Regions from separate parts of the Actinomadura sp. NPDC047616 genome, predicted to be linked through region 3. Evidence: predicted binding sites of a transcription regulator. Region 3 holds the regulator's gene; each other region holds the start of a gene.

Region 1 (10,484 bases), on a different contig from region 3:
GCATCCGTAATGCCTTGGCAAGCGTGCGCCTAGGCGCGCGATGGCGGGCGGGCCCGTCGGCCAGCATCCCGAGCATGTTTGCCCACACTGACCGCCCGATCTTCGTCCTCGGGTGCCCACGGTCGGGGACGACGCTGCTGCAGCTGATGCTGCACTCGCACCACCGGATCGCCGTCCCCGCCGAGACCCGGTTCGTCATCCCGGCCTGGACGTCGCGGTGCGACTTCGGTGACCTGCGCGACAGCCGGAACCGGCGGGCGCTGGCCGACTGGATCACCACCGGGCGGGGGACCAAGTTCGCCGACCTCGGCCTGGACGCCGACCGGACCGCCGACGAGATCGTGTCCGCTCCCCCCACGCTGGGGTCGGCGCTGGCCGTCGTGTTCCGCGCCTACGCCCGCCGCTTCGACCGGGTGCGCTGGGGCGACAAGCGGCCCAGCTACTTCCGGTACGTCGACGCGCTGCGGCGGATGTACCCCGACGCCCAGTTCGTCCACGTGGTCCGCGACGGCCGCGACTGCGTGGCCTCGCTCAAGGAGATGCCCTGGTACAAGCAGGACATCAACCACGCCATCTGCGTCTGGCGGGAGGCGATCGACCAGGGCCGCCGGTACGCCGCCGAACTCGGCCCCGACGCCTACTACGAGCTGCAGTACGAGCGGCTCGTCGCCGACCCGGCCGACGAGCTGATGCGGCTGTGCGCGTTCCTCGGCGAGGAGTACGACCCCGCCATGACCGAGCCGAACAGGGTCGCGCGGCTGACCGTCCCGCCGCAGAAGAAGTGGCACCGCCGCACCCACGGCGCCGTCGACGGCGGCAGCGTGGGGTCCTGGACGCGGCGGCTGGAGCCGTGGGAGGTCGGCCTGGCCGAGGCGGCGTTCGGGGACCGGCTGGCCGAGTACGGCTACGAGCCGAGCGGCGCGCCTCGTCCCACGCGGGGGCAGCTGGCCCGGCTCGCCAAGGTCAGCACCCACCGCCGCATGTCCCAGAGCAAGCAGCGGATGCGGGAGCGGTGGCGCACGCGCAACGAGCCGAACCCGGTCGAGTCGCTGCTCACCACCGTGTGGACCGGACCCGCCCCGCTCATCGTCGAGCCCGCCTCGCCGCTGGGCATGGTGCCCGCGCCGTCCCCCGTCCCGCTGGCCGAACGCCGCGCCGAACCGGCCCGCACCGGCCACCCGGGCATCTGACCACGTCCGCCTCGCCGCTCCCGGCGTCGGCCTGGGCGGGGTCAGTCGAGGGCGGCCAGCTGGTCGGCGAACCAGCGGCGTGGGGGGAGCGCGGTGGCGGCGGCGGCCAGCCGGGCGCTGCGTTCGGCGCGGCGGTCGGGCGGCATCAGCAGCGCCTGGTGCAGCGCCTCGGCGGTCTGCGACACGTCGTAGGGGTTGACGACCAGCGCGTCGGCCGCCAGTTCGGCCGCCGCGCCCGCCTCCCGCGACAGCACCAGGGCGCAGCCGTGCTCCGACACCACCGGGCCCTCCTTGGCGACCAGGTTCATGCCGTCGCGGATCGGGTTGACCACCAGCACGTCGGCCATCCCGTAGGCGGCGAGCGAGCGCGGATAGTCGTCGTTGACCTGCAGGATCAGCGGATCCCAGGTCGCGGTGCCGTACTCGTCGACGATCTGCGCGGCCAGCCGCTGCACCGCCGCCGTGTACTCGCGGTACTCGGGCAGGTCGTGCCGGGACGGGTAGGCGAACGCCAGGTGCACCACGCGGCCGTGCCACTCGGGATGGTTGGCGAGCATCTCCCGGTAGGCGGCCAGGCCGCGCACGATGTTCTTGGACAGCTCGGTCCGGTCGATCCGCACGATGAGCCGCCGGTCGCCGACCTGCTCGCGCAGCGCCCGGCGGCGTTCGGCGACGTCCGGTTCGGCGGCGCGCGCCCGCAGTTGCTGCCCGTCGACGCCGAGCGCGTGCACGCCGACGCGGGTGACGTGGCCGGCGAAGGTCACCGTCCGGGCCGCGCGGTCGACCCGGGCGCCCGGCAGCAGCTGCTCGCAGCAGTCCAGGAACGCCGCGGCCCACCGTTCGGCGAGGAAACCGGCGTGGTCGGCGCCGAGGATGCCGTCCAGCACCGCCGCGCCGACGTCGTCGGGCAGCAGCCGGTAGTACTCGGGGGACGCCCACGGCGTGTGCGAGAAGTGCACGATCTTCAGGTCGGGGCGGCGGTCGCGCAGCATCCGCGGCGCCAGCGACAGGTGGTAGTCCTGCACCGCCGCCTTGGCACCCGGGGCGGCGTCGCGGGCCAGGGCGTCGGCGAACGCCGCGTTGTACGCCTCGTACGACTGCCAGTCGCGCCGTGCGCGCGCGTCGAAGTGCGGGACGCGGGGCGTGTCGTAGAGCAGGTGGTGGACGAACCACAGCGTGGAGTTGGCCACGGCGTTGTAGGCGCGGTGGAACGTGGCGGGCGGTATGTCGAGCATGCGCACGGCCGCCCCGCCCGTGTCGTGCCCGTCCAGGTCGAGCCTGCCCTCGGGGGCGCGACGCGCGGCCGAGCGGTCGGCCTCCCCGAGCGCCGCGCACACCCACAGCACGTCTGGCGGCGCGCAGCCGTCGTCCGGCTCGCGCCCGCCGCCCGTCACCGCGGCCAGCCCCGACACCAGGCCGCCCCCGCCGCGCCGCAGCGTCAGGGAGCCGTCGTCGGCGAGCGAGAACGACACCGGGCCGCGGTTCGACGCCACCAGCACTTGGCTCATAGGGGAAGCGTCTCAGTTCGTGAGCGCGCGCTTCAAAGAGACCCGCAGGAAGGCGTTTTCGGGCCGTCCCCAGACGGTGCAATGCCCGGTGTCACAGGGCCCCGGCGTGTATGTCGATCTTCTCCGGGTAAACGAGCGCGGCGTGAGCAGGGCCGAGACGACGAAAACCGTTCTGGTCGCGGGGACGGCGAACCTGTTGCTGGCGATCACCAAGCTGGTCGCGGGGGTGCTGGCGGGGTCCAGCGCCATGCTGGCCGAGGGCGCGCACTCGGTGGCCGACACCCTCAACCAGGCGTTCCTGCTGGCCTCGCTGCGGCGCAGCGCGCGCCCGCCGGACCGGCGGCACCCCTTCGGATACGGCAACGAGCGGTACTTCTGGTCGCTGCTGGCGGCGTTCGGGATCCTCGTCGCCGGGGCCGGCTACTCGATCTTCGAGGGCGTGCTGGCGATCGTCGGCCGGGAGCCGGGCGGCGAGCAGGTCTGGCTGGCCTTCACCGTGCTGGCCGTCGCGGCGGTGCTGGAGGGGACGTCCTGGCTGCGGGCCTTCACCCAGGCGCGCCGCGAGGCCCGCGGCACCGTGGTCGGCCATGTGCGCCGGACCCCCGACGTGACGTTCAAGGCGGCCCTCTTCGAGGACACCGCCGCGATGATCGGCCTGGCGTTCGCCGCGGCCGGGCTGACGCTGCGGGAGGTGACCGGCTCGCCGGTCTGGGACGGGATCGCCTCCATCCTCATCGGGCTGCTGCTGGTCGTGGTGGCGTTCGCGCTCGGCCGCGACAGCCGGCACCTGCTCATCGGGCAGGCCGCCGACCCCGCCGCGCAGCGCGAGATCCGCGCGGAGATCACCGCCGCGCCCGGGGTGGACGGCGTGGAGGAGCTGTTCACCATGCACTTCGGCCCGGAGGAGATCCTCGTGGCCGCCAAGGTGCACTTCTCCGACGCCATCAGCGCCGACGAGGCCGAGGACATCGCCGGGGACATCGACCGGCGGCTGCGCGAGCGGCTGCCCGCCGTCCGCCACGTCTTCCTCGACCCCACCCAGGAAGACGCCCCCCAGCGGGACCCCGCTCCGTCGATGGACCAGGCCCGGCGCGACCTCACCGGGTAGCCGTGACGGCCCGGCTCGGCTGCCGGGGACGGCGCGTGGCGCGAGCGGCCCTGACCTGTCCGGCCGGGACGCGTGACGTGGCGAGGGGGTGGGTAATGTCTCACACTGCGAGACCCTCTTGTCCGGCAACCGGTCAGATCATGTAAAGTCGCGCATACGACGTGATACCGCTCATGCGGAACGTTCGGCGAACGAGCGTTCCCTCCACGTGGACACACGCGACGGCGGCCGCCCCCGGCGGCCCGCACCACAACTGAAGAACGCTCATCCAGAGGGGTGGAGGGACCGGCCCTGTGAAGCCCCGGCAACCACCTGGTTCGTAAGCGCTCGCGATCCCGCGAGGCCGGCCAGGAAATGGTGCCAACTCCGGCCTGCGACCAAGGTGGCGCAGGAAAGATGGGGAGAAAGGCCTCGCCACATGGCTGTCACGCCTGCCGTCGATCTGGGACCCGCGACCGCCCTCACCTGCCGCGAATGCGGTCACACCCGCGAACTCGGCCCGCACTACGCGTGTCAGGAGTGTTTCGGCCCGCTGGAGATCTCCTACGACTTCTCCGGCGTCTCCCGCGCCGACATCGAGGCCGGGCCGCGCAACATCTGGCGCTACCGCGGGCTGCTGCCGGTGCCGGGCAACGTCGCCGACACCCCCAACACCGAGCCGGGCCTGACCCGCCTCGTCCGCGCCGACCAGCTCGCCGAGTCGCTGGGCCTGCGCCGCCTGTGGGTCAAGGACGACAGCGGCAACCCCACCCACTCGTTCAAGGACCGCGTGGTCGCGGTGGCGCTCGCCGCCGCCCGCGAGCTCGGCTTCAAGGTGCTGGCCTGCCCGTCCACCGGCAACCTGGCCAACGCGGTCGCGGCCGCCGCGGCCCGGGCGGGCATCCGCAGCGCGGTGTTCGTCCCGTCCGACCTGGAACGGCAGAAGATCCTCACCACGGCGGTGTACGGCGGCACGTTCGTCACCGTCGACGGCAACTACGACGACGTCAACCGGCTGGCCTCCGAGATCGCCGGCGAGCAGGACGACTGGGCCTTCGTCAACGTCAACGTGCGCCCCTACTACGCCGAGGGCTCCAAGACCCTCGGCTACGAGATCGCCGAGCAGCTCGGCTGGCGGCTGCCCGACCAGATCGTGGTCCCGGTCGCCTCCGGCTCCCAGCTCACCAAGATCGACAAGGCGTTCCAGGAGCTGATCAAGCTCGGCCTGGTCGAGGACAAGCCGTACCGGGTCTTCGGCGCCCAGGCCACCGGGTGCTCGCCGGTGGCGGCCGCGTTCAAGCAGGGCCACGACGTCGTCCGGCCGGTCAAGCCCGACACCATCGCCAAGTCGCTGGCCATCGGCAACCCCGCCGACGGCCCGTACGTGCTGGACGTGACGCGCCGCACCGGCGGCGCGGTCGAGGACGTCACCGACGAGCAGGTCGTCGAGGGCATCCGGCTGCTGGCCCGCACCGAGGGCATCTTCGGCGAGACCGCGGGCGGCGTCACCGTCGCGTCCCTGCGCAAGCTGGCCGAGTCCGGCGCCCTCGACCCCGAGGCCGAAACCGTGATCATCAACTCCGGGGACGGGCTGAAGACCCTGGACGCCGTCGCCCCCGTCGTCGCGCCGACCGCGAACATCGCCCCCTCCCTGGAGGCGTTCCGCGCCGCGGGCCTGGCCTGACCGGACGCCCGCCGCGGCCGCGCGTCTCTTCGGCGGCCGCGCATCCCGTCGTACGACCCGAGCACTTCGAGGAGCCAGCATGAGCACCGTGTCCGTTCGGATCCCGACGATCCTGCGGAGCTACACCGGCGGCGAGGCGGAGGTCAAGGCCGAGGGCGCCACGCTGCGCGCGGTCGTGGCCGACCTGGAGGCCAGCTACTCCGGCATCTCCGCCCGCATCCTGGACGACAACGGCAAGATCCGCCGCTTCGTCAACGTGTACGTGGGCGACGAGGACGTCCGGTTCGCCGAGGGCCTGGACACCCCGACCCCCGAGGGCGCGCAGATCTCCATCATCCCGGCCGTCGCCGGCGGCTGACGGCACCGACAACGGCCCGCGCCCGGCACCCGTCGGGCGCGGGTCGCTTTTTCCCGCGCGCGGGACAAAGCACGAAAACCGGCTTCCCGTTCGCCGCCATCGGGTACGGGCCCCTCATGGGCATAGCGGAGGACGTCGCGGGGACGGTGGAAAGTCATCCCATGGTCCGGAAGGTGAACCTGGTCGGCTCCCGGGCGCGCGGAAACGCCACCGAGTTGTCGGACTGGGACTTCCACGTCACCGTGGACGACTTCGCCGGGGTCGCCGCCGTCCTGCCGGGCATGGTCGCCCCGTACGGGCCGCTGGCCGCCCAATGGGACCCGCTCGGCGACTGCGCGAGTTATCTGCTGATCTTCCCCGGTCCCGTCAAGGTCGACCTGCTCTTCCCGGAGATGCCGCGCAGCTGGAACCCGCCGTGGCGGGTCGGCCCCGACACCCTTCCCGCGATCGACGCGCACTTCTGGGACTGGGCGTTGTCGCTGGCCGGCAAGCGCCGCCACGGAAAGTCCGACCGCGTCCGCGGCGAACTGCTGAAGATGACGCGATTCCTGCTGGGCCCACTCGGAGTGCGGACCGTCCCGCAATCCCTGGAGGACGCCGCGGCGCGTTTCGTACGGGCCCGCGACCGCCTGGAGTCGCGATATGGGCTGCGCATCTCCCGGCGCCTGGAGGAAGAGGTTCTGCCGCTCCTGCGCACTCCCGAGACCGGCCATTACCGCCCGTCCGGCCTTCCCTCGTGAACGGCCGCCCTCCCCGACGGGCGCGGTTTCGCCATGCCTCTCGCGGGGCGGGCGCGGCTCCTCCCGCCTGCGGCGCCTGCGCGCGGAACACGGCCCCTCCCGGTGACGCGACCCGGGTCCGCGTTCAGCGAACGTTCCGCGAACGTGCCGCGACGAGCGGCGGACGGCCACCCGCGGCGGCGCCCGGCCCGCCCCCGATGCCGGATGCTTTCGCAGGTCAGGGGGTGTCCCGGCAGGTAAGGAGGGTACAGCCGGGGGGAAGGTCGGCCGCTTGCACTCGGACGGGTAGAGTGCTAAACACGTCGTTGGCACTCTACTGTGGAGAGTGACAATCCCACAGTGTGGGTCGGGGCGATGAGGCCATGCCTCCGGCGGCGGAATGGCAGCCGTCGGGCAGGTCGTCCGTCGCGGGCATCGGCTCGATCCGTAAGGCCACCCTGTTCCGGGAGGACTGGAGCCTATGGCTGCAAAGATGATCTCGTTCGACGAGGATGCCCGGCGCGGCCTCGAGCGCGGTATGAACCAGCTCGCGGACGCCGTCAAGGTCACCCTTGGCCCCAAGGGCCGCAACGTCGTGCTGGAGAAGAAGTGGGGCGCCCCCACGATCACCAACGACGGCGTGTCGATCGCCAAGGAGATCGAGCTGGAGGACCCCTGGGAGAAGATCGGCGCCGAGCTGGTCAAGGAGGTCGCCAAGAAGACCGACGACGTCGCCGGTGACGGCACCACGACCGCCACCGTGCTGGCCCAGGCGCTGGTACGCGAGGGCCTGCGCAACGTCGCGGCCGGTGCCAACCCGATGTCGCTCAAGCGCGGCATCGAGGCCGCGGTCGAGCGGGTCAGCGAGGAGCTGTCCAAGCTGGCCAAGGACGTCGAGACCAAGGAGCAGATCGCCTCCACCGCCTCCATCTCCGCGGGTGACACCCAGATCGGCGAGATGATCGCCGAGGCGATGGACAAGGTCGGCAAGGAAGGCGTCATCACCGTCGAGGAGAGCCAGACCTTCGGCCTGGAGCTGGAGCTCACCGAGGGTATGCGCTTCGACAAGGGCTACATCTCGCACTACTTCGTGACCGACCCCGAGCGGATGGAAGCGGTCCTGGAGGACCCGTACATCCTGATCGTCCAGGGGAAGGTGTCGGCCAACAAGGACCTGCTGCCGGTCCTGGAGTCGGTCATGCAGGCCGGCAAGCCGCTGCTGCTGATCGCCGAGGACGTCGAGGGCGAGGCCCTGGCCACCCTGATCGTCAACAAGATCCGCGGCATCTTCAAGTCGGTGGCCGTCAAGGCCCCCGGCTTCGGCGACCGCCGCAAGGCCATGCTGGGCGACATCGCCACCCTGACCGGCGGCCAGGTCATCAGCGAGGACGTCGGCCTGAAGCTGGAGAACACCACCGTCGACATGCTGGGCCGCGCCCGCAAGGTCGTCGTCTCCAAGGAGGAGACCACGATCGTCGACGGCGCCGGTGACGCCAACGAGATCGCGGGCCGGGTCAACCAGATCCGGGTCGAGATCGACAACACCGACTCCGACTACGACCGCGAGAAGCTGCAGGAGCGGCTGGCCAAGCTGGCCGGCGGCGTGGCGGTCATCAAGGCCGGCGCGGCCACCGAGGTCGAGCTGAAGGAGCGCAAGCACCGCATCGAGGACGCCGTCCGCAACGCGAAGGCGGCCGTCGAGGAGGGCATCGTCCCCGGCGGTGGCGTGGCGCTGCTGCAGGCGGGCGCCAAGGCGTTCGACAAGCTGGAGCTGAACGGCGACGAGGCCACCGGCGCCAACATCGTCAAGCGCGCGCTGGAGGAGCCGCTCAAGCAGATCGCGGTCAACGCCGGCCTCGAGGGCGGCGTCGTGGTCGAGAAGGTCCGCTCGATCGAGCCGGGCCAGGGCCTGAACGCCGCGACCGGCGACTACGTCAACATGTTCGAGGCGGGCATCATCGACCCGGCCAAGGTGACCCGGTCGGCGCTGCAGAACGCCTCGTCCATCGCGGCGCTGTTCCTGACCACCGAGGCCGTCATCGCCGAGAAGCCGGAGAAGGAGAAGGCCCCGGCGGGCATGCCCGACGGCGGCGGCATGGACTTCTGAGTCCGGCTCCGTACGACTCGGTACGCCTGGCAGAGGGGCGGTTCCCCACGGGACCGCCCCTCTTCGCGTTCGCGGGCCGCCCGGCACGGCCCGATTAGTCTTTCCGCGGGAGGTGGGACGGTGGCGGACGCCGAGCACGTGAACATCTGGATGCTGCCCGAACGTCCGGCCCGGGGACCGAGGCCCGCCTACAGCAGGGCGCAGATCACCGAGGCGGCCGTGCGGATCGCCGACGCCGAGGGACTGGACGCGGCCTCCATGCGCAGGATCGCCGCCGAGATCGGCGCGGGCGCCATGTCGCTGTACCGGTACGTCCCGAGCCGCACCGACCTGATCGAGCTGATGATCGACCACGCCCTCGGCGAGTTGGACCTGCCGGAACATCCCTCGGGCGACTGGCGCGGCGACGTCACCCTGCTGGCCGGGCGGCAGCGGGCCATGCTGCTGCGGCATCCCTGGATGCTGGGGCTGCGGCGACGTCCCGGATTCGGGCCCAACCAGCTGCGCCTGATCGAGTTCGGCTGCCGGGCGCTGGACTTCGGCCAGCCCATCGACGACATCCTCGCCGCGTACGCGATGCTCAACGGCTACGTCGAGCAGGCCGTCGCGGAGCAGCTGACCTGGATCGAGGAGCAACGCCGCACCGGCATGAGCCGCGAGGACGTGATGGTGCGCAATTCCGCCTACGTCCGCCAGATCCTGGCCAGTGGCGAGTACCCGATGTTCATCCGCATCATCCGCGACGCCGTCCAGCCGCACATGGACGACGACCGGCGCTTCCACTACGGCCTCGACCGCGTCATGACCTGCATGGCCGCGATCCTCCCCACCGACAACACCACAAGAGCCCCCGCCGACACCCCAGGGGAAGGCAACCGCCCCCCGGACACGGGACCCCACTGAGTTCGAGCGGGGCCGCCCGGCCGGGGAAGGGCGGGGGAGGGCACGTGCTCAGGGGCCGCATTCGGGCCATTGGCACGGTTGAGGTCGCCGGCGCGTTGTCAGGGTGATGCGTTGACGCGGTCAGACCGGACGCCTGCGGGAGGTGTGGAATGACGGACGCGTTCGGCGCGATGCGCCACGTGTACGGTCTCTTCGGCGCGTCCATCCTGCGTGTCGAGCAGCCCAGGCGGCTGCCCGCCGCCAAGTCCCAGTACAGGATCTTCGACGGGCCCGGGACGCTGGTCGCCGAGGCGGAGGAGGAGAACGTCTCCATCCGCCGTCAGGCGTCCCGCGTGCTGTGGGGCGGCTCGGAGGCTTCCGCCCGCACCGTGCGGGTGTCCGACCCGCAGGGCGTGCCGCTCATGGTCATCGACAAGCCCGTGCATTCGCAGAACGCAACCGTGTACGACCCGGACGGCGCGTTCGTCGGCGTGTTCCAGCAGGAAGACCACACCTTCCGCTACGGCCTCCACGACGTCGCCGGACGGCGCGTCGGCGAGCTCAAGGGCAACCGGCTCGGCCGCAGGTTCGCGGTGCTCGACGCCCACGGCGCGCACGTCGCCCAGGTCGACAAGAAGTGGGCGGGCGTCGGCAAGGAGGTCCTGACCACCGCCGACCGCTACACCGTGGAGATCTACCGGTCGCTCCCGTACCCGCTGCGGCACCTCGTCGTCGCGGCCGCCCTCGCGATGGACATGATCCATTACGAGGAGAAGGACTATTTCAACTGACCGCGCCACCCGTGACCGGGGAGCGCGCGGGGCTACGCCGCTGCGCCGACCGCGTCGGTGCCGTAACACGCCTCGGCCCTCGGCGGGGGTTCCCCTCGCCGTCCCGCCTTGGCAGGATCACCCAAGCGCCGCCACGCACCGAACCGGTGCCGGGCCCC
Region 2 (10,484 bases), on a different contig from region 3:
GAGGAGCCGTTCGCCGTCGCCACCGACGCCCGCCGCAAGGAGGTCTACTGGGCGCGGTACGACACGGCCGCGGCGCGCGTCACCGAGCCCGCCGTCGGCCCCCCGTCCGACGTGCTCGCCGGGCAGCCGTCCGACCTGCCGGTCATCGGCGAGGGCGCCGCCCTGTACCCCGACGTCCTCGGCGCGCGCGACCGTGAGCCGCTGCCGCTGCTGCCGAGCGCCGACGCGCTGGCCGAGCTCGTGGTGGCCCGGCTGTCGGGCGCGCCCGGCCCCGACCTGCTGCCGCCCGAGCCGCTGTACCTGCGGCGTCCCGACGCCCGCGAGCCCGGCCCGCGCAAGAGGGTGTCGCAGTGACCGGCGTCCGGCTGCGCGTCATGACCGCCGCCGACCTGCCGGCGGTGATGCGGCTGGAACGGCTGCTGTTCCCCGAGGACGCCTGGAGCGAGGAGATGCTGCGCGGCGAGCTGGCCGACCAGCCCCGCACCCGCCACTACGTGGTCGCCGAGGACGACGACGGCGCGGTCGTCGGGTACGCGGGCCTGGCCGCCGCGGGCGGGCAGGCCGACGTGCAGACCATCGCCGTGCTGCCCGAACGGCAGGGCGAGGGCGTGGGCGCGGCGCTGCTGACCGAGCTGCTGGACGAGGCCGACCGGCGCGGCGGCGAGGCGGTGTTCCTGGAGGTGCGCGCCGACAACGACCGGGCCCGCCGCCTGTACGAGCGGTTCGGGTTCCGGCGGGTCGGGCTGCGCAGGCGCTACTACCAGCCGTCCGGCGTGGACGCCATCGTCATGCGCCGCCTGCCGCACGGCGGGCCGCCGGCCGGTTTCGGCCCGGAAGGAGGGCGAGACAGGTGATCCGTGACTCCGAGCCCCTGGTGCTGGGCATCGAGACGTCCTGCGACGAGACCGGGGTGGGCATCGTCCGCGGCACCACGCTGCTGGCCGACGCGATCGCCTCCAGCGTCGACCAGCACGCCCGGTTCGGCGGCGTGGTGCCCGAGGTGGCCTCGCGCGCGCACCTGGAGGCGATGACCCCGACCGTGGAGCGCGCCCTCGCCGACGCGGGCGTCGCGATGCGGGACGTCGACGCGCTCGCCGTGACCGCCGGGCCCGGCCTGCCGGGCGCGCTGATGGTCGGCGTGGCCGCGGCCAAGGCGTACGCGCTGTCGCTGGGCAAGCCGCTGTACGGGGTGAACCACCTGGCCGCGCACGTGGCCGTCGACCAGCTCGAACACGGGCCGCTGCCGCGTCCGTGCGTGGCGCTGCTGGTGTCGGGCGGGCACTCGTCGCTGCTGCTGGTGCCGGACGTGGCCAGCGACGTGCGGTCGCTGGGCGCCACCGTGGACGACGCGGCGGGCGAGGCGTTCGACAAGGTCGCCCGCGTCCTCGACCTGGGCTTCCCCGGCGGCCCCGTCATCGACCGGCGCGCCCGCGAGGGGGACCGCGACGCGATCCCGTTCCCGCGCGGCAAGTACGACGACGGCACCTACGACTTCTCGTTCTCCGGCCTGAAGACGGCCGTGGCGCGCTGGGTGGAGGCGAGGGAACGCGCCGGCGAGCCCGTGCCGGTCGCGGACGTGGCCGCCTCGTTCCAGGAGGCCGTGGTGGACGTCCTCACCCGCAAGGCGCTCAAGGTCTGCCGCGACAACGACGTGCACGACCTGCTCATCGGCGGCGGGGTGGCGGCCAACTCGCGGCTGCGGGCCCTGGCGCAGGAACGCTGCGACGCCGCCGGGGTGCGGCTGCGGGTGCCGCGTCCCAAGCTGTGCACCGACAACGGGGCGATGGTCGCCGCGCTGGGCGCCGAGATGGTGTCGTCCGGGGTGGCGCCGTCCGACCTGAGCCTGCCCGCCGACTCCAGCCTGCCGATCGAGTCGATCCGGATCTGAGGACCCCGGCCGCCCAGGGCCGGCCGCCCAGGGCCGGCCGCCCAGGACCGGCTCAGGACTTGGCGGAGACGCCGAGCTCGGCCAGCCGGGCGGCCAGGTAGTCCTCGAACAGGGGGACGTGCGCCTCGTCCATGATCCGTCCGGCGCCCTCGGGCAGCAGGTCGAGCAGGGTGCGCACGTCCCAGTACGGGTCGTGCGGGTAGCCGCCGGACACCTGGTCGAACGACGACAGGAACCGGTCGGCGGCGGCCGTGCCGTACCGCAGCGCCATGTGCAGGCGCATGTGCGCGATGTCGATGGCGATCGGGCCGTAGGAGGCGTCCGACCAGTCGACCACGCCGGTCAGCCGCCCGTAGGACCACAGGGTGTTGTCGGGCTGGTAGTCGCGGTGGATGAACCTGGACGGCGCTTCGGGGGCCGGGCCGGACGCCACGTCGAACGCCCGCTCCCACAGCACCGGACGCTGCGCGTGCACGGGCGGCCGGCGCACGTCGAGCCGGTTGTACGGAACGTACGGCGGCATGGTGGACGCGCCGTTGACCGCGTGCACCGACAGCAGCGCGGCCGCCATCTGGATCAGGTACTCGGGCAGGTCGCCGGGCGACGGCCGCGGCGGATGCCCGGTCAGCCGTTCGATGATCAGCGCGGGCGCGTCGCAGTAGGCGCCGGCCGGGTCGGCCGCCACCAGCGACGGCGTGGGGACCTCGCAGCCCGCCAGCAGTGCCAGCGCGGCGATCTCGCGCTCGGGGGAGAACTCGGCGCCCACGCCCGGCACGGCGGGCCGCGCGGCGGCGCCCTCGGCGGTCTCGGCGTCGGCGTCGGCGGCGTGCGCGGGCGGCGCGTACGGCAGCCACCGCCGCAGCACCAGCCGGTGCGCCTCCCCGGAGCCGCTCTCGACCAGCAGCGCGTGGTTGACGTGGGCGGCCCCGCCCGGCAGCGGACGCACCATCTTCACCACGGCGCCCCGGCCGAAGCACTCCTGCACCCAGCGCAGCGTGGTGCTGTCGGGCGGGGTGCCGACGGGAGGTCGGGGAGCCGGAGAGTGGGTCACGGGAACCATGAAAACCGATTCGGGCATGGGTTGGGAGTGATTTTGCGAAGACGGAACGTAACAAAAAGCACGTCATCGGCATGCGTCGCCGCGACGCCTTGCGGCGCGCGAACGGATTCGGTGGAGGAAACGCGTGTGCGGGGGGCGGGGCGGGGCGCCGTGGGCGCACGGGAGCGGGCGGGCGCCCCGCCGCACGAGCCGATCCTGACGGCCGGTCGCGGCCTTCCGCGGCCCCCGGCTAGTCCTTGCTCTCGCGCCGGGGACGCAGCAGCGCCTCGGCGAGCGCCAGCATCGTCTCCTCCAGCGTGGACAGCCGCTTGAGCACGTCCTCGTGCACCGCGTTGACCTGCTTGGAGACGTCGCCGTGCACCGAGTCGACCTTGCGGCCGACCTCCTCCTGCACGTCGTCGAACCGGCGGCCCAGCTCGGCGTGCACCGCTTCGGTGCGCCGGGCGACCTCCTCCTGCCAGCCGTCGACGCGCTTGGCGAACGCGTCCTGCAGGCCGCCGACCCGCCTGGTGACGTCCTGGTGGATGACGTCGACCTGCTTGGTCACGTCCTCGTGGACGTCCTCGATCCGCTTGGTCATGTCCTCGTGCACGCCGCCCACCTGCCGGGCCACCTCGGTGTGCACCGACTCGACCTGCTTGGTGACGTCCACGTGCACCGACTCGACCCGGCGCGAGACGATGTCGACCTGCGTGGTGAACTCCTCCAGCGCGCCGTCGACCTTGCGGGTGACCTCCTCGTGGATGCCCTCGATGCGTTTGCGGACGTCCTCGTGCAGGCCCTCGAACCGGCGGGAGAACTCGTCCATGCGCTTGGCCACGTCGCTGTAGGCGGTCTCGGCGATCTGCGACATGGCGGCCTTGACCTCGTCCCGGTCGGGCCGGGCGCGCAGCTCCTCGATCAGCGGGTGGACCGCGTCGGCGAGGTGCTTCTCCAGCGCGTCGAACCGGTCGCCGTGGTCGATCACCGGCCGCTGCGCCAGCTCGGCCAGCTTGCGGTGCAGCTCGCCGACCTCCAGGGTGGCCGGCAGCCGGTCCAGCCGCTCGCCCAGCGAGCCGATCCGGTCGTCGATGCCCTCGAACCGCCCGTCCAGGCCGTCCAGCTTGCCCGACAGCCCCTCGAGTCGGCCATCGAGCCCGTCCAGCCGTCCGTCCAGGCCGTCCAGCCGCCCGCCGACGCCCTCGACCCTGCCGTTGACCGCCTCCAGCCCCTGCTCCACCCGGTCGGCCATCTCACCGAGCGACTGGTCGACCCGGGCGGTGATCCCGTTGATCGAGTGCTCCAGCTTCTCGGCCCGGTGACCGAGCTCGGCCAGGGACTTGTCCAGCCGGTTGAACCGGACGGAGGCCGCCTCCATGCTGCCCTGCAGCTTGTCCAGCCGCTTGGTCATCTCCTCCATGCGCTGCGACGCCTGCTGGGTGGCGTCGTTGATGTGCTGCGCGGAGTCGAGCACCGCCTGCAGCCGGGTCAGCCCCTCGTCGACGTTCTCGGCGACGACGCCCACGTCGGCCCACAGCGCGGGCAGCTCGGCCACCGGCTTGACCCGCTCGCCCACCGCCTCGATGTGCTCGGCCAGGCCCTCGGCCCACTCCGGCGGCTTGCCCGCCAGCTCCTCGACCTGCCCCCGGACTCCGTCGAGCTGCCCGGTCAGCCCGCCCAGCTCCCGTTCCCGGACCTCGCGCAGCAGCCATTCCATCCCTTCCAGCCGCTGGCGGATCTCGTCCAGGACCTGACCCTGTGAGCGCTGTTCGTAGACGTGGTCCTGCGCCGCACGGGCGAGCAACTCCCGCATCCGATCCGAGACCGGTTGACCCCCCGTCTGCAGGAAGTTGTGATTCGTTTCCACCCGATGCTCCTTCGTGTGCCGACGCGACGAAATGGCGTGCGGCATTGAATCGTGAACGCCTCACTGTAGTGGTTGCGCGGCGCCGCGATAAAGCGAACAGGAAACATTGCGAGTTCTGTGGAATGCACTTGCTTTTCCGAGTGGCCGGAAAGGGGGCGATCATCCTGGGCATGGGCATTTCCGACGGTTCGCGGGCGAGCCGGGCGGGCGGGCGCCGCGGACGCCGCGGCGCAGGGCCTACCGGCCTGTGGGCGCACAGTCTGCCGGTCCGGCGGACGCGGCGCGGACCGGCGCGCCGGGCCGCCCCCTCGCCCGTCAATTCCGGGTGCCGCCCGGCCGTCGCCTTTCTCTCGGCCGCCCGCGATTCCGAGTGTCATAGGCGCGGTCCGGGATCGGCGCAATCCTTAGCGAACGCAATGCCGCAATGTGTGCAACATTTGCTGTGCGCTGGCGCGTCTCCCGGATCCGCTTGGGGTCATTCAGCGGCGTGGAGATCTTCGCCGATTCTCCGGCGCACGGCGGAGGCCGGCCGGCCGCGACGGCGGCCGCTTTCCGATCACGCCGTGGCCGGCGGCGCGGCGGCGACCGGGCGGGCGAGCAGCGCGACCGGCGCCCGGCCCACGCGGGTGAGCACGACGGTCGACTCTCTCCCGCCGCCCCTGCGCGCCCTGGGCGTGAACCCGAGGTCGCGGCGCAGGCGGTCCACGTCCACCGCCGAACCGCGCTTCTTGATCGTCAGTATGCCCACGTCACGGCGGCGCAGCTCGCCGCGCAGCCGCTTGACCGAGAACGGCAGCACGTCCTCGATCTCGTAGGCCGCCGCGAACGGCGTCGCCACGGCCGTGTCGGCGGTGACGTAGGCGATCCGCGGGTCGGCCAGGCCGCCGCCCACCTGCGCGGCCACCTCGGCGACCAGGTGCGCGCGGATCACCGCGCCGTCCGGCTCGTACAGATAACGCCCCCACCCGCGCACGTCCGGCGCGTCCAGGCCGGGGTCGGGCGTGAGCGTCGCGGCGGGGGCGTCCGGGTCGTCCGACCGGATCACCGTCGCGCGACGGCCCGCCGTCCCGGCCAGCCCGCCCAGCCACAGCGCGGCCTCCTTGACGTCCCCGCCGACGGAGACCCACTCGGCCTCCGCGCCGTCCGGGATCGCCTCGTGCGGGATGCCCGGCGCCACCTTGACGCACCCGGCGGGCGCCCGCGCGGCCAGTTCCAGGACGGTGTCGAGCGGCGGCTCGTACGCCCGGGGATCGAACACGCGCCCTCGGCCGGTGCGCCGCCCCGGGTCGGCGAAGACCGCCGCGTACCCGGCGGGATCCTCCTGGGTGGCGTCGCCCTCGCGGACGGACGCGAGGTCCGCCAGCCCCAGCGCCTCGACGTTCGCCCGCGCCACCGCCGCCGTCAGCGCGTCCCGCTCCACGCCCTCACCGCGGCACCCCTGCCGCGCCCGGGCGATGAGGTCCGCCCCGATCCCGCACCCCATCTCCAGCACCACCCCGCCCCGGCGGCCGTCCAGGTACGCGGCGAAGCGGCGGGCGCGGTGGGCGGCCACCCGGGCGCGGGTGGCCTGCTCCAGGCCGTCGGGGGTGAAGTACATGCGGTCGGCGTCCGGACCGAACTTGGCTCGGGCGCGCACGCGCAGCCGGGCCTGGGTCAAGGCGGCGGCGACGAGGTCGGCGGGGTAGCGTTCACGTAGGCGCGCGGCCGTGCTGAGCAGGGCGTTCTCGCTCAGGTCCGCCTCGGCGGCCGCCGCGAGCACGGCGCGGCCCGCGGGGCCCGGAAGGGCCCGGAACGCCTCGATGTCCATACCCCGGACGGTAGCGGTGCCAGGGCCGGGGGGTGCGCACGTGTTCGTGTTGACGCCTTCCCGGCCACGGCATAGTCTCCATGACTGGCACTCTCAATGTGAGAGTGCCAATAAGCGACAAGGTCGGTCTGGCACCCGCGACGGCAGGCCGGTCCGGGGTCGCCTCTTCTGCCACATGTGCGGCCGGCCTTTCCAAGCCGGCCGAGGACACCACCGAAGGGGAGGTCAGATCGTGACGACCGCCACCAAGGTTGCTCTCAAGCCGCTTGAGGACCGCATCGTCGTCCAGCCGCTTGAGGCCGAGACCACCACCGCGTCGGGCCTGGTCATTCCCGACACCGCCAAGGAGAAGCCCCAGGAGGGCACCGTCCTGGCCGTGGGCCCGGGTCGCGTCGACGACAAGGGCGAGCGGGTGCCGCTCGACGTGAAGGTCGGCGACGTCGTGCTCTACAGCAAGTACGGCGGCACCGAGGTCAAGTACAACAACGAGGAGTACCTCGTGCTCTCGGCGCGTGACGTCCTCGCGATCGTCGAGAAGTAAGGCGTCCGAGCAGTGACGCACCGCCCCGGTCCGGCCCGTTAGCAGGGGCGGGCCGGGGCGGTTCGCGCGAAGGGAGATTGTTTTCGCATGGCGAAGATCCTGGAGTTCGAGGAGGACGCGCGCCGGGCTCTTGAGCGCGGCGTCGACCGCCTCGCCAACGCCGTCAAGGTGACCATCGGCCCGCGCGGCCGCAACGTGGTCATCGACAAGAAGTTCGGCGCGCCGACCATCACCAACGACGGTGTGACCATCGCCCGCGAGGTCGAGCTGGAGGACCCCTACGAGAACCTGGGGGCCCAGCTGGCCAAGGAGGTGGCCACCAAGACCAACGACATCGCCGGTGACGGCACCACCACCGCCACGGTGCTGGCCCAGGCGCTGGTCCGCGAGGGCCTGCGCAACGTGGCCGCGGGCGCCTCGCCGCTGAGCCTCAAGCGGGGCATCGACGCGGCCGCCCGGCACGTGTCCGACCAGCTGCTCAAGGTCGCCCGCGAGGTCGAGGAGAAGAGCGAGATCGCGCACGTCGCGACCATCTCCGCCCAGGACGCCGGCATCGGCGAGCTGATCGCCGAGGCGTTCGAGAAGGTCGGCAAGGACGGCGTGATCACCGTCGAGGAGGCCCACACCATGGGCCTGGAGCTGGAGTTCACCGAGGGGCTCCAGTTCGACAAGGGCTACCTGTCGCCGCACATGGTGACCGACCCCGAGCGCATGGAGGCCGTCCTGGAGGACGCCTACGTGCTGATCGTGGACGGCAAGATCTCCAACGTGACGGAGTTCCTGCCGCTGGCCGAGAAGGTCGCCCAGACCAAGAAGCCGCTGCTGGTGGTGGCCGAGGACGTCGAGGGCGAGGCGCTGGCCCTGCTGGTCGCCAACAAGATCCGCGGCACCTTCTCCTCGGTCGCGGTCAAGGCCCCCGGCTTCGGCGACCGCCGCAAGGCGATGCTCGCCGACATGGCCATCCTCACCGGCGGCCAGGTGGTCAGCGAGGCCCTCGGCCTCAAGCTGGAGAACCTGGGCGTGGAGGACCTCGGCCGGGCCCGCCGGATCACGGTCACCAAGGACGCCACCACGATCGTGGACGGCGCCGGCGACGCCGCCGACATCGAGGACCGCGTCCGCCAGATCAAGGTCGAGATCGAGCGCAGCGACTCCGACTGGGACCGCGAGAAGCTGCAGGAGCGCCTCGCCAAGCTGTCGGGCGGCGTGTGCGTGCTGCGCGTCGGCGCGGCCACCGAGGTGGAGCTCAAGGAGAAGAAGCACCGCCTCGAGGACGCCATCTCGGCGACCCGCGCCGCCATCGAGGAGGGCATCGTCTCCGGCGGCGGCTCGGCGCTGGTGCACGTGGCCAAGGAGGGCTTCGAGGCCCTCGGCCTGTCCGGCGACGAGGCCACCGGCGCCGAGGCGGTGCGCCGCGCGCTGGTCGAGCCGCTGCGCTGGATCGCCGAGAACGCCGGCAAGGAGGGCTACGTCGTCGTCTCCAAGGTGCAGGAGCTGCAGGCCGGCCACGGCTACAACGCCGCCACCGACGAGTACGGCGACCTGATCGCCCAGGGCGTCATCGACCCGGTCAAGGTGACCCGGTCGGCGGTCAGCAACGCCGCGTCCATCGCGGGCATGCTGCTGACCACCGAGGCGCTCGTGGTCGACAAGCCCGAGGAGGCCGAGGAGGCCGCCGGCGGTCACGGCCACGGTCACGGCCACGGCCACTGACCGCTCCGGTCGCGTCACAGAGCCCCCGCCGGACGACCGGCGGGGGCTCTTTTCGTCCGTCTCGTGGTCACTTTGCGCGTCGACGCGGACGCACAGTGTGGTGAAAGAGCGCCGCACGGCCGCACTGTGACCATTCCGTTGTCTTGCACAGTGGAGACAGGTCGGAGCGCGCTGGGCATCATGCTCTACGTGACCGAGGGATGCTTCGCCGGGACCACGACCGCGCGCGCTACCGAACCCTCGGGAGGCCCGGCCCCGCCGGTGCCCCCCGACACCGGCCGCCGACGGCAGTTGCGCGCGGTGTCGCCGGAAGGCGGACGGGCCGAGGAAGGGGACCTCAAAGAGCTGACGACCCTGGCCGTGCAGGGCGACCCGGGCGCGATCGAGGTGCTGATCGGCCAGGTGCGTCCCATGGTGGTCCGGTACTGCCGGGCCCGGCTGGGCCGCGTGTCCGGGCAGTACCACATCGCCGACGACGTGGCCCAGGAGGTCTGCATCGCGGTGCTGTCGGCGCTGCCGCGCTACCGCGACATGGGGCGGCCGTTCGCGTCGTTCGTCTTCGGCATCGCCGCGCACAAGATCGCCGACGCGATGCGCAGCGCGGTCCGGGCGGCCGTGCCGACCGAGGACCTGCCGGACGGTCCCGACGACCGGCCCGGCCCCGAGGAGACGGTGGTGCGCTACATCGAGGCCCAGCGCGCCCGCGACCTGCTCACCCGTCTCCCCGACCATCAGCGTGAGCTGGTGCTTCTGCGAGTGGTGGCAGGTCTGTCGGCGGAGGAGACCGGTAATGTACTGGGCATGTCCGCGGGGGCGGTACGGGTCGCGCAGCACCGGGCTCTGGCCCGGCTTCGGGCGATGGCCAGAGAGGAGTCGATCGCTTGACGGAGCGCAGCACGGGCGCCCCGGATCCGGTCGAACCTTCCAGCCGCGGCGATGCCCCCGCGTCCGAGGCCCCGACCGGCGATCTGGGTGCGGTGCGCCGCAGCGACGCCGTCTTCGAGGCGCTGGCACGGCACGCTGCGTCCTTTGCGCCCGCCACTGAGCCCGCCGCCTCCGCCGAGCCCCAGCCCGCCGACGGGCCCGAGCCCGCCGGTGCGCTACCGGACCCGGACGAGGCCGGGGGCCCCGGCGACGCCGAGGCCGAGCTGGACGAGCGGCTGCGGGCCGTGGGCGCGGAGTCCGATCCGGCGGTGCACCTGCTGCGGGCGCTGGTCGCCGACGTCGCAGAGCCCGGGCCCGACCGGCGCCCCGGCCCCGAGCCGCCGCCCGGCCCGCGCCGGCGCGGGCGCCGCACGATCGTGGCGCTCGGGGTGGCGGGCGCGGTGCTGGCGTCGGGCGGGGTGGCCGCCGCGGGCGGCGATCTGACCAGGCGGTCCGCGCACGACGCTCCCCCCGGCAAGCAGATCACGCGGCCGGCGGACGACCCGTCCGCCGACGCCCAGCGGCAGACGCTGCGCGCGGTGGCGCCGCCTCCCGCGACCGGGCCCGTCACGGACGCTGGACGGGCGCGGGGCGTGCCGCGCAAGCCCACGTCACCGGCGCCGTCCCGGAAACCCGCCGAGCGCGGTGAGCGCGAGGCCGGCCGGGACACCGGCCGGGACGAGCAGTCGCCGGCCCCGTCGAGAT
Region 3 (10,484 bases):
GGAACTCGCCGCGGTTGGCGGCGCGCGCCGCGTACACCAGGAAGACGAAGGTGACGGCGGTGAACGCCAGCGGCAGCCAGATCATCACCTCGGCCAGCAGCGACAGCAGCCCCCCGACGAGCCACATGGCGACGGCCGCGACGGCCATGTTGAGCCCCTGCGCGGCGTGCCACCGGACGAACGGCGAGCGGCCCCTGCCGACGTAGACGACCAGCGGCGCGATCACGCTGACCACGAACTGGCCCACGTAGGCCATCAGCGCCCACGTCGTGTCGTCGTGGCCGGAGGGGCCCTGCGGGGGAAGGCCGCGGTGGCCCGGCGTCGCGGCGGGCGGGATGGGCTGGTGGCCGTAGCCGGGGGACGGCGGAGGCCCGTAGGCCATGGCGGGAGTCCTCTCCGAATGGCTGTTGGCGAACGGTATGACTCCTTTGACGCTCCGAAACCCCGCTCGGTTCACCGCCCGCCGCGGCGGCTCGCGGCAGCCGGACCAGACCGGCAGTTGGGTCCGCGTCACGGCTCCGCCGCCCGCCGGGCGCGCAGAGCCCGGAGCTTGTGGCGGTTGCCGCAGCGCTCCATCGAGCACCAGCGCCGTGCGCCGGGACGGGACGTGTCGACGAACAGCAGCGGACAGTTGTCACCGGCGCATTCGCGGACGCGTTCGGCCAGCGGCCCGGACAGCAGCTCGATCATCTCCCGGGCCAGGGTCGACAACGCCTGCGTCGCCCGTACCGTCGCCGCCCACCCCGCCGTGGTGCCGTCGGCCGCGAGTTCGGGGGCCAGCGGCGCCTCCGCCGCGGCCCGGTTGATGGTCGCCACCGCCCCGGCGGGTATCGGCCGGCGCGCCGCCCGGGCATGGGCCGCGTCCCAGATGGCCTGGCGCAGGGCCTTGGCCGCGGTCAGCTCGCCGGCCGTCACGGGAACCGTCATGACCACGGACAGCGGCGGCTCGGCCAGCCATCGGGCCAGGTCGGCGGGCTGGTGGAGGGTCTCGAACACCGCGTAGCGGCCCTCGCCGCCGGTGTGGGCGAAGTCCAGGCAGACCGCGCCGGCGTCGAAGCGGAACGACCCTCCCTTGGGGTCGTGCAGGACCCGTCCGGTTGTGCTCGCACGCATGAAACCACTATAACTGGTGTCGTGCGACACCACTATTACCGGTGTCATCGTCAGAGGAGGGCGACACATGGGCGTACGTCACATCAACCCCGAGGGGCTGCACCGCAGCCGGGCCTTCAGCCAGGCCGTCGTGGTCGAGCAGCCGACGAAGACGATCTACATCGGCGGGCAGAACGGCGTCGACGCCGACGGCAGGGTCGTCGGCCCCACGGTCGCGGAACAGGCCCCGCAGGCGCTCCGCAACCTTCGCACCATCCTGGAGAGCGAGGGGGCGAGCCTGGCCGATATCGTGCACTGGACCATCGCCGTGGTGGACGGCCACAGCGTCGACGAGGGCGTGGCAGCCTTCCAGCAGATGTGGGACCCGGCCGACCCGCCGCCGGCCATCACCGTCCACGTCGTCGCCGGCCTGGCCCCCGGGCGCCTGGTCGAGATCGACGCCGTCGCCGTCGTGTGACACCCCCGCCACCCCGACCGGCCGGTCGTCGCGATCGGCAGCCCCCGCCGCCGATTCCTACCGCCGTCACCGCCGGCCACCCTGGCCGCGACCGGTCGGCTCAGTGGTGGTCGGCGCCGGCGAGCGGGTCGCGAAGGGCGGCGGCGGTGAACCGTTCGGCCGTCCCTTCGGGCGGGTAGAGCGTCAGGCCCAGCGCCGGCAGGACGTGCAGGCCGCTTCTGGCCACCACCTCGTGGCCGAGGTCGCGGAACAGCGTGACGACGTCGCGTGCGGGTTCGTCCAGCAGGTCGATGCCGTCGAGACGGACGCGCAGCTCGGGGTTGCCGCCCCAACCAGGGCGGCGCTCGCCGTGGATCTCGCCGATCCGCTCCACGCCGTCGTGGCCGCGCCTGGTCGACAGCGAGAGGCTTCCTCGGCCCACCCGCACGGTGCGCGTGCCGTCCCAGCCGCACACGAACGAGACGACCGGCGAAGGGGTGCGGCAGCGTTCGGCCACGGCGGTCAGCGTGGTCCAGGCGTCCTGCGCGAGGGTGGTGAACAGCAGGCTGGCCCCCGGCAGCAGGGCGCCGCGTCCCGGCTCCAGCGTCACCACAAATGGCGGCACCCGTCCCGGGAACCGCGCGGGATCGGGTTCGCGCAGCGTGACCAGGCCCTCCCAGGCGACCGGCTCGTCCACCGCGAACCAGGTGACCTCGGCCTCGACGCCCAGCTCGGCGAACGTGCGGTCGGTCAGCGTCTCGTCGACGTGGCGGCGCAGCGCCGCCGCCGTCTCGGCCAGCCGGCGCGCCCACCACGCGGGTTCGGGGTCGTCGCGGCCGTTCTCGCTCCACAGGACACCCGGGCCGCCCAGGTCGGCGTGCTGCTCCGCCCCGTCCTTGTCGACGACCACCGAGCGCCATCCAGCGGGCTCCCCGTGCAGCAGCACCCGAACCGGCACCCGGCCGTACCCCGTCGCCCCCTGGTTCCGCACGTGGCCGACTCTATCCACGCTGATCACCACCCCGACCCCCACATGCGCAGAATCCCCCCAAGGTGTCCCGGACGGCGCCCGTGCCCATGCGGCCGATGGGCGACACGGTGGTGATTCCAGGGCGGGCAGTGGCGGGTCGGTAGGGTCGAGGGGATCGGCCGCTGGGCGGCGTGGGACGACAAGGGAGGTTGTGCCGTGACCCACTCCGAGCAGGTGAGGTTGTCTCCGGAGGAGCGGGAAACGGTGAACGGGGCGGTGCGGGCGTTGCGGTCGGCGGCCCCCGACGGGTGGGAGCACTTGGAGTTCGTGTTCCGCGCCACCGTCAGCATCGACAGTTCGGCCCTGCAGGTCGTCGACGCGGACGGCAATATCCGGCCCACCACGGTGCCCGGGCAGGCCAGCGACAAGATGGACGACCTGCGGCAGCTGATGTACCGCGAGGACAAGGGGGCGTGGTTCACCGCGCGCCTGCGGGTGGAACGGTCCGGGCGGTTCAGCGCCGAGTTCGACTACGACGGCGAACCCGACTTCAACCCGCCGCTGACCGCCGACACCTACGCGGTGGACCTGGAACACTTCCCCCGTTCGGAGGAGCACATGCCCGACTGGCTGCGTGCCAGGCTCGCCGGGCGGTGACCCCAGGGATGGTCTCGGCATGAGGCGAGGAGCGGCAGACTGGAGGGGTGCCCGCTACCTTGCCCGATGGTGACCCCGTACCCGCCGACGGCGCGCTTCCCGCGCGCGCCCTGGAAGGGCTGGGGACGCGGCCGTTCGCCTTCTACGTGCACGTGCCGTTCTGCGTGACGCGGTGCGGCTACTGCGACTTCAACACCTACACCGCCGGTGAACTCGGCCCGGGGGCGAGCCGCGACTCCTACGCGGACACGGCGATCGCCGAAATCCGGATGGCGCGCCGCGTGCTCGGCGACGCGGAACTGCCCGTGGCGACCGTCTTCGTGGGCGGGGGCACGCCGACGCTGCTGGCCCCGGACGACCTGGGCCGCGTTCTCGGTGCCATCGACGCCGAGTTCGGGCTGGCCCCGGACGCCGAGGTCACCACCGAGGCCAATCCCGAGTCGGTGGACGAGGCGTACCTGGGCAAGCTCCGCGAGGCCGGATTCACCCGCGTCTCCTACGGCATGCAGAGCGCGCGCGAGCACGTGCTGGCCGTGCTGGACCGCGCCCATACGCCCGGGCGCGTGCCCCAAGTGGTGGACTGGGCCCGCAGGGCGGGCTTCGAACACGTCAACCTGGACCTCATCTACGGCACGCCGGGGGAGAGCCACGACGACTGGCGGGCGTCCCTGGAAGCGGCGCTGGCCGCGGAGCCCGACCACGTCTCGGCCTACGCGCTCATCGTCGAGGAGGGCACCCGCCTGGCCGCGCAGGTGCGGCGCGGGCGACTGGAGCAGCCGGACGACGACGCCATGGCCGACCGCTACCTCATCGCGGAGGAGACGCTGAGCGCGAACGGCCTGCGCTGGTACGAGATCTCCAACTGGGCGGCGACCCCCGACGCCCGCTGCCGCCACAACATGCTCTACTGGACGGGCGCCGACTGGTGGGGCGTGGGCCCCGGCGCGCACAGTCACGTGGGCGGCACCCGCTGGTGGAACGTCAAGCACCCCGCCGCCTACGCGGCGCGGCTGGCCGAGGGCGTCACCCCCGCGCACGCACGCGAAGTCCTGGACGACACCGACCGCCGCATCGAGCGCGTCATGCTCGAACTGCGGCTGGCCGACGGCTGTCCCGCCGAGCTCCTGGACGACGGGGCCGTCCGCCGCATGATCGACGATGGGCTGATCGAGCCGGAGCCCTACCGGCGCGGCCGCGCGGTGCTGACCCTGCGCGGCCGCCTGCTCGCCGACGCCGTCGTCCGCGACCTGACCTGACACGTCGACCGGCCTGACGTCGGCCCGGCCCGGCGCGGCGTGCGCGTCAGCGGATCATGGGCCAGGCCATGAACGAGGGGAAGCGGTACCACTCGCCGCGGTTCCCGGCGACGGCCGCCATGATCAGCAGCACGATCTGCGCGATGAACTGCGCGAGGAACGTGAAGAACCCGATGATCAGGAACATCAGCACGATGTTGATGATCACGTAGACGGTCTGGGTGATCGCGAAGTTCAGGCCCTGGGCGCCGTGGTGCCGCAGGAAGGGCGACTCGTCCTTCTTGATCAGGTAGACCAGCAGCGGTGCGATGAAACCGAGGACGAGCTGGCCCAGATGGCCCAGCAGCGCCCACGTCCGCTCGTCCGAGGTCGTCTGCCCGGGGCCGTATCCGGGGGCGCCGTACGGCTGCATCTGGCCGCCGTAGGAGCCGTACCCGGGCGCCTGCCCGTACGCGTCGTATCCCGGCTGCCCGTATCCAGGCTGCCCGTACCCCGGGGCCTGGCCGTAGCCGGGCTGCTGCCCGTAGCCGGGGTCGTATCCGGGCTGGGACTGGCCGTAGCCCGGCTGCTGCCCGTGGTTGGGCGGGTCGTATCCCGGCTGGCCGGGGTGCCCGTGCGTCATGGCCTGCTCCTCGTGGTCGCCTGCGGTGAGGGCTGCGGGGCTGGGACAAGGAAGTGGGGACGAGGGATCGGGGGCAAGGACGCCTGGCAAGGCCGCGGAACGGCCTTGAGGCGCTAGGGGGCCGTTACGAAGTCGATGATTTCTTCGACGCGCCCGAGCAGCTCAGGTTCCAGGTCCGTATAGGAGTTCACGGAACCGAGGATGCGCCGCCATCCCTCGCCCACGTCGTCCCCCCAACCCAGAGCAGCGAGCACGCCTTCCTTCCAAGGTACGCCGCGCGGGACGTCCGGCCAGGCCCTGATTCCCACGGCGCGGGGCTTGACGGCCTGCCAGATGTCGACGAACGGGTGGCCGGTCACCAGGACGTGGGGGGAGCGCACCCGCGTGGCGATCCGGCTCTCCTTGGAACCCTCCACCAGGTGGTCGACGAGCACGCCCAGGCGGCGTTCCGGGCCGGGCGCGAACTCCCCCACGATGGCGGGCAGGTCGTCCACGCCCTCCAGGTACTCCACGACCACACCCTCCACCCGCAGGTCGTGGCCCCAGATCTTCTCCACCAGCTCGGCGTCGTGCACGCCCTCCACGTAGATGCGGCTCTCCTTGGCCACACGCGCGCGCAGGCCGCTCACCGCGATGGACCCGGAGGCGGAGCGCGCCGGGGCCCGCGGGCCCTGCGAGGCCTGGGCGGGCCTGACGAGCGTGACGGGCTTGCCGTCCAGCAGGAACCCCGCCTTGGTCAACGGGAACACCCGGCGCTTGCCGAACCGGTCCTCCAGCGTCACGCCGAACTTGTCGCAGCCGACCACGGCGCCGCAGAAGCCGCTGTCCGGGTCCTCCACCACCAGGTCGCGTTCGGCCGGGATCTCGGGGATCTGCCCCTTGCGGGGCCGCCGCCAGTCGCCTGCCAGGACGTCGTTTCCGTAGTCCTTACTCCACACGGATCCGCACATTAACCGCACTGCTCGCCCCGGCACCGTTCGCGCACGTCCTTCGGCGTGGCGCGCCCCCCGGGAGGCCGCGACCGGCCAGGGGCACGGCCCTGGGAACGCCCCGGGGCTGCTTCCGGCCGCGCCAGGCACTCCAGCCGGTGCCCGCCGGGCCGTACACTTGGCACTCGGAAGTATGGAGTGCCAGTACGGGGGCAGGGGAGGTGACCACGTGCTCGACGACCGGAAGCTGGCGGTCCTGCGCGCCATTGTCGAGGACTACGTCTCCACCAACGAGCCGGTCGGGTCCAAGTCGCTGGCCGACCGGCACAACCTCGGAGTGTCCCCGGCGACGATCCGCAACGACATGGCCGTGCTGGAGGAGCAGGGGTACATCACCCAGCCCCACACCAGCGCGGGCCGGGTGCCCACCGACAAGGGCTACCGGCTGTTCGTCGACCGGCTGTCGACGATCAAGCCGCTGTCGTCGGCCGAGCGGCGCGCCATCGAGACGTTCCTCAGCGGCGCCTACGACCTCGACGACGTGGTGGGCCGGACGGTACGGCTGCTGGCCCAGCTGACCCGCCAGGTCGCCGTGGTGCAGTACCCGTCGCTGACCCGCTCGACGGTGCGGCACGTGGAACTGGTCCCGGTGGCCTCGCACCGGCTGCTGCTGGTCCTGATCACCAACACCGGCCGGGTCGAGCAGCGGGTCATCGAGACGCCGCGCGACGTCTCCGAGGACACCGTCGGGCACCTGCGGGCGTTGCTCAACACCTGCCTGGACGGCTGCGGGCTCGGCGAGGTGCCGAACGCCGTGGCCGACCTCCCGGAGAAGGTGGCGGTGGACGACCGGCCGGTCGCCGCGGCGGTACTGTCGGTGCTGCTGGAGACGCTGGTCGAGAAGCACGACGAGAAGATCGTGTTCGCCGGCGCCGCCAACCTGGCGGCCGTGGACTTCTCGCAGAGCCTGCGCGAGGTCCTGGAGGCCCTGGAGGAACAGGTGGTGCTGATGCGCCTGCTCGGCGAGGTCGGCGAGTCCTCGTCTTCTGTTACCGTGCGGATCGGCACGGAGAACCCCGACGAGGGGCTGCGCTTCACCTCGGTGGTCGCGGCCGACTACGGCGTCGGGGACAGGACCCTGGCTCGGCTCGGAGTGCTCGGGCCGACACGCATGGACTACCCCAGCACGATGGGAGCGGTACGGGCAGTGGCACGCTACGTTGGACAGATCCTGGCGGGGTCGTAAGTGGCCAACGACTACTACGCGACCCTGGGGGTCCGCCGCGACGCGAGCCCGGACGAGATCAAGAAGGCGTACCGGCGGCTCGCGCGCGAGCTGCATCCGGACGTCAACCCCGATCCGGAGACCCAGGAGCGGTTCAAGGAGATCACCCAGGCGTACGAGGTGCTCTCCGACCCCAAGAAGCGCGAGATGTACGACCTGGGCGTGGACCCGTTCGCGGCCGCGGGTTCGGGCGCGGGCGGGGCCGGGCCGTTCGGCGGCGCCGGCTTCCCGTTCAGCGACATCATGGACGCCTTCTTCGGCACGGCGACCTCGCGTGGCCCGCGCACCCGCGCCCGGCGCGGCCGCAACGCCACGCTGCGCGTCGAGCTGGACCTGGCCGAGACCGCCTTCGGCACCACGCGCGAGCTGACGATCGACACCGCCGTGGTGTGCACCACCTGCGAGGGCTCGGGCTGCGCGCCCGGCACCCACCCGGAGACCTGCGACACCTGCATGGGCCGCGGTGAGGTGCAGCAGGTGCAGCGCTCGTTCCTCGGCCAGGTGATGACCTCGCGGCCGTGCCCGCGCTGCGGCGGCTTCGGCAGCGTGATCCGCACCCCGTGCCCGGAGTGCTCGGGCGACGGCCGGGTCCGCACCCGCCGCACCGTCAAGGTCAAGATCCCGGCGGGCGTGGAGAACGGCATCCACATCCAGCTGGCCGGGGAGGGCGAGGTCGGCCCGGGCGGCGGCCCGCCCGGAGACCTGTTCCTGGAGATCGTCGAGAAGCCGCACCCGATCTTCGAGCGGGAGGGCGACGACCTGCACTGCACCGTGCAGATCCCGATGACCGCGGCGGCCCTCGGCACCAGCGTCACCATCGACACGCTGGACGGTGCCGAGGAGGTCGACATCAAGCCCGGCACGCAGTCCGGGCAGGTCATCACCCTGTACGGGCGGGGCGTGCGGCACCTGAACGAGAGCGGCCGCGGCGACCTGCTCATCCACGTCAACGTCGAGACGCCGTCCAAGCTCGACGACGAGCAGGAGGAGCTGCTGCGCCGCCTGGCCGAGCTGCGAGGCGAGGAGCGTCCGCCCGGCAAGTTCGCCCCCGGGCAGCGCAGCGTGTTCTCACGGCTGCGCGACGTGTTCAACCAGTAGGACGGAACCCCGCCCGACGGGAACGAGTAAGAAACGGGAATCGTGTCTCCGCCGGTCTTCCTGGCCGAGTCCTCCGCGCTGGAGGACGATCGCGTGCTGCTCGGCGGGCCGGAGGGCCGGCACGCGGCCACCGTGCGCCGGCTGCGGCCCGGCGAGCGCGTCGACCTCACCGACGGCGCCGGGCTGCTGGCCGAGTGCGTGGTGGCCGCCGCCGACCGCGCGTCGCTGACCCTGGACGTGCTCACGCGGCACCGCCACGAGCGCCCTGAGCCGCGTCTGGTGGTCGTTCAGGCCCTGCCCAAGGGCGAGCGGGGCGAGCTGGCCGTGGAGACGATGACCGAGGCGGGCGTGGACGAGATCGTCCCGTGGGCGGCGGCCCGCTGCGTGACGCAGTGGCGCCCGGAGAAACGCGACAAGGCCCTGGGGCGCTGGCGCACCGCCGCCCGGGAGGCCGCCAAGCAGGCCCGCCGCAGCTGGCTGCCGGAGGTGCCGCCGCTGGCCGCCACCGCCGACGTCGAGGCCCGGGTCGCCGCCGCTGCCTGCGCCGTCGTCCTGCACGAGGAGGCCGGCGAGCCGCTCAGCGCGCTGCGGCCGCCCGGCAGCGGAGACATCGTGGTGATCGTCGGCCCGGAGGGCGGCATCGCCCCCGAGGAACTCGACCGGTTCGCCGCAGCCGGGGCGCGTCCGGTCCGCCTGGGCCCGACCGTCCTGCGCACCTCCACCGCGGGCGTGGCGGCCGCGGCCGTCCTGCTGGCCGCCACCGGCCGCTGGTAGGCCGCCCGTCAGGGCATGCGCATGGCGCAGGCATGGCGCGTGTTTCCGGGCATGCGGAAGCCGATCCCGGGCTGGAGGGATCGCGGGGTGTGGGATTGTGCGCGCTCGGCTCGGTGACCGTCAGATCACTCTGGGGCCACGGCGGGCGCGTCGGTAGAGGCGGGAGCGGGCTCGCTCGACGTCGGTGCCTCCGGCTGCTCGGTGGGCTCGCTGGGAGGCGTCGTCGTCGGCGTGGTGGGCGGCGGTTGCGTGGGCGGGGTCGGCGACGTCGGCGGGGTCGAGCACGTGCCGCTCTGCTGCGGGGCGGGGGAGCCGCTGGCGGACGGCCGGTCCGTCGTGGTGTCGCTGGGACCGCACGCGGGTGAGCCGCTGGTGGTCGGCGGGGTGGAGGAGACGGACGCCGAAGGGTCGTCGCCGGGAGCGCTGCCGTAGGAGTCCGGGACGCGGGTGCCGGGCGGCACGCCGGGCACGCCGGGCGTCGACCCGTTCCGCGCGGTCTGCTCGTGACCGTCGGACGAGCCGTTGCCGCCGGCGGTCGACGACAGGAACCCCAGCGTCTGCGGCGCCGAGACGCCGAGCCCGGCGACCGCCACGGCGGTCGCGACCGCCAGCAGCGGACGCGCCCAGTTGGCGGTGAACCAGTCCCAGGAGAACCGGCGCCGGCGTCGGTCGTCGATGCGGCGGCGGATCCGCTCCAGGCCGTCGGCCGCGGGGGTGACCTTCTCCGCCTCCGCGTTGAGCGCACGGCGGAGGATGTCGCCGTACTCGTCGTGGGGGTCGGTCATGTCACTTCCGGGGCGAAGGGGGCGGCCCGCAGGCCGGTGGAGGCCCCGTCCTCCTTTCGATTGCTCGGTCGCGAGGGCGGCCCGCAGGCACGCGACGGCGGGTGCGGTTCCGCCGTCCCGTGCGCGGGGTCGCCCCTCAGGCGCGCGCCCCGGACGGCCCGCGGCGCGGCGGGGCCGCCCCTCGGCCGGCCGGAGGGCCCGGACGGCCTCAGGTGCTGGGTGGAAGTCACGAGAACTGCTCCAGGACGTTGCGCAGCGCGGCCATCCCGCGGGCCGTGTGGCTCTTGACGGCGCCCCGGCTGATGCCCATCGCGCTGGCGATCTCCGCTTCGGACAGGTCGGCGTAGTAGCGCAGCACCAGTGCCTCCCGCTGGCGGGCGGGCAGCCGGTGCAGCGCCTCGATCACCGCGCTGCGTTCCAGTTCGCCGATCGCGCCCGCCTCCGCACTGGGCGCGTCCGGGAGCCCCTTGGGGGCGTACTTCTCCACCACAGCGCGGTGCCGCAGCACCGACCGCGACCGGTTGACCACCGACTGACGCAGGTAGGACAGGGCCTTGTC

The links. The regulator HrcA, encoded in region 3, represses chaperone genes, less so after heat shock. The targets are predictions, from matches to a motif close to TTGGCACTCTCNNNNNGAGAGTGCCAA.
Region 1: the regulator HrcA is predicted to act here: its motif matches at 6,873-6,899, upstream of groL (chaperonin GroEL).
Region 2: the regulator HrcA is predicted to act here: its motif matches at 6,686-6,712, upstream of groES (co-chaperone GroES).

Annotation. Positions count from the first base shown of each region.
Region 1 covers NZ_JBEYTB010000011.1:1,847-12,330, reverse strand. The annotation lists gene ABZ801_RS24995 (sulfotransferase) at 75-1,190, shown strand; gene ABZ801_RS24990 (trehalose-6-phosphate synthase) at 1,232-2,698, opposite strand; gene ABZ801_RS24985 (cation diffusion facilitator family transporter) at 2,841-3,806, shown strand; SAM riboswitch class I at 4,068-4,209, shown strand; gene thrC (threonine synthase) at 4,225-5,469, shown strand; gene ABZ801_RS24975 (MoaD/ThiS family protein) at 5,549-5,827, shown strand; gene ABZ801_RS24970 (nucleotidyltransferase domain-containing protein) at 5,989-6,567, shown strand; gene groL (chaperonin GroEL) at 7,028-8,653, shown strand; gene ABZ801_RS24960 (TetR/AcrR family transcriptional regulator) at 8,774-9,556, shown strand; gene ABZ801_RS24955 (phospholipid scramblase-related protein) at 9,706-10,326, shown strand.
Region 2 covers NZ_JBEYTB010000011.1:223,154-233,637, reverse strand. The annotation lists gene tsaB (tRNA (adenosine(37)-N6)-threonylcarbamoyltransferase complex dimerization subunit type 1 TsaB) at 1-354, shown strand, start outside; gene rimI (ribosomal protein S18-alanine N-acetyltransferase) at 351-854, shown strand; gene tsaD (tRNA (adenosine(37)-N6)-threonylcarbamoyltransferase complex transferase subunit TsaD) at 851-1,888, shown strand; gene ABZ801_RS25990 (aminoglycoside phosphotransferase family protein) at 1,941-2,948, opposite strand; gene ABZ801_RS25985 (hypothetical protein) at 3,178-4,794, opposite strand; gene ABZ801_RS25980 (SAM-dependent methyltransferase) at 5,351-6,601, opposite strand; gene groES (co-chaperone GroES) at 6,831-7,142, shown strand; gene groL (chaperonin GroEL) at 7,230-8,855, shown strand; gene ABZ801_RS25965 (sigma-70 family RNA polymerase sigma factor) at 9,147-9,740, shown strand; gene ABZ801_RS25960 (hypothetical protein) at 9,737-10,484, shown strand, end outside.
Region 3 covers NZ_JBEYTB010000003.1:117,557-128,040, reverse strand. The annotation lists gene ABZ801_RS08220 (DUF4870 domain-containing protein) at 1-382, opposite strand, end outside; gene ABZ801_RS08215 (ABATE domain-containing protein) at 511-1,113, opposite strand; gene ABZ801_RS08210 (RidA family protein) at 1,181-1,570, shown strand; gene ABZ801_RS08205 (hypothetical protein) at 1,671-2,540, opposite strand; gene ABZ801_RS08200 (hypothetical protein) at 2,736-3,176, shown strand; gene hemW (radical SAM family heme chaperone HemW) at 3,224-4,432, shown strand; gene ABZ801_RS08190 (DUF4870 domain-containing protein) at 4,479-5,054, opposite strand; gene ABZ801_RS08185 (DUF3097 domain-containing protein) at 5,168-6,004, opposite strand; gene hrcA (heat-inducible transcriptional repressor HrcA) at 6,213-7,229, shown strand; gene dnaJ (molecular chaperone DnaJ) at 7,230-8,366, shown strand; gene ABZ801_RS08170 (16S rRNA (uracil(1498)-N(3))-methyltransferase) at 8,409-9,140, shown strand; gene ABZ801_RS08165 (hypothetical protein) at 9,266-9,925, opposite strand; gene ABZ801_RS08160 (SigE family RNA polymerase sigma factor) at 10,152-10,484, opposite strand, start outside.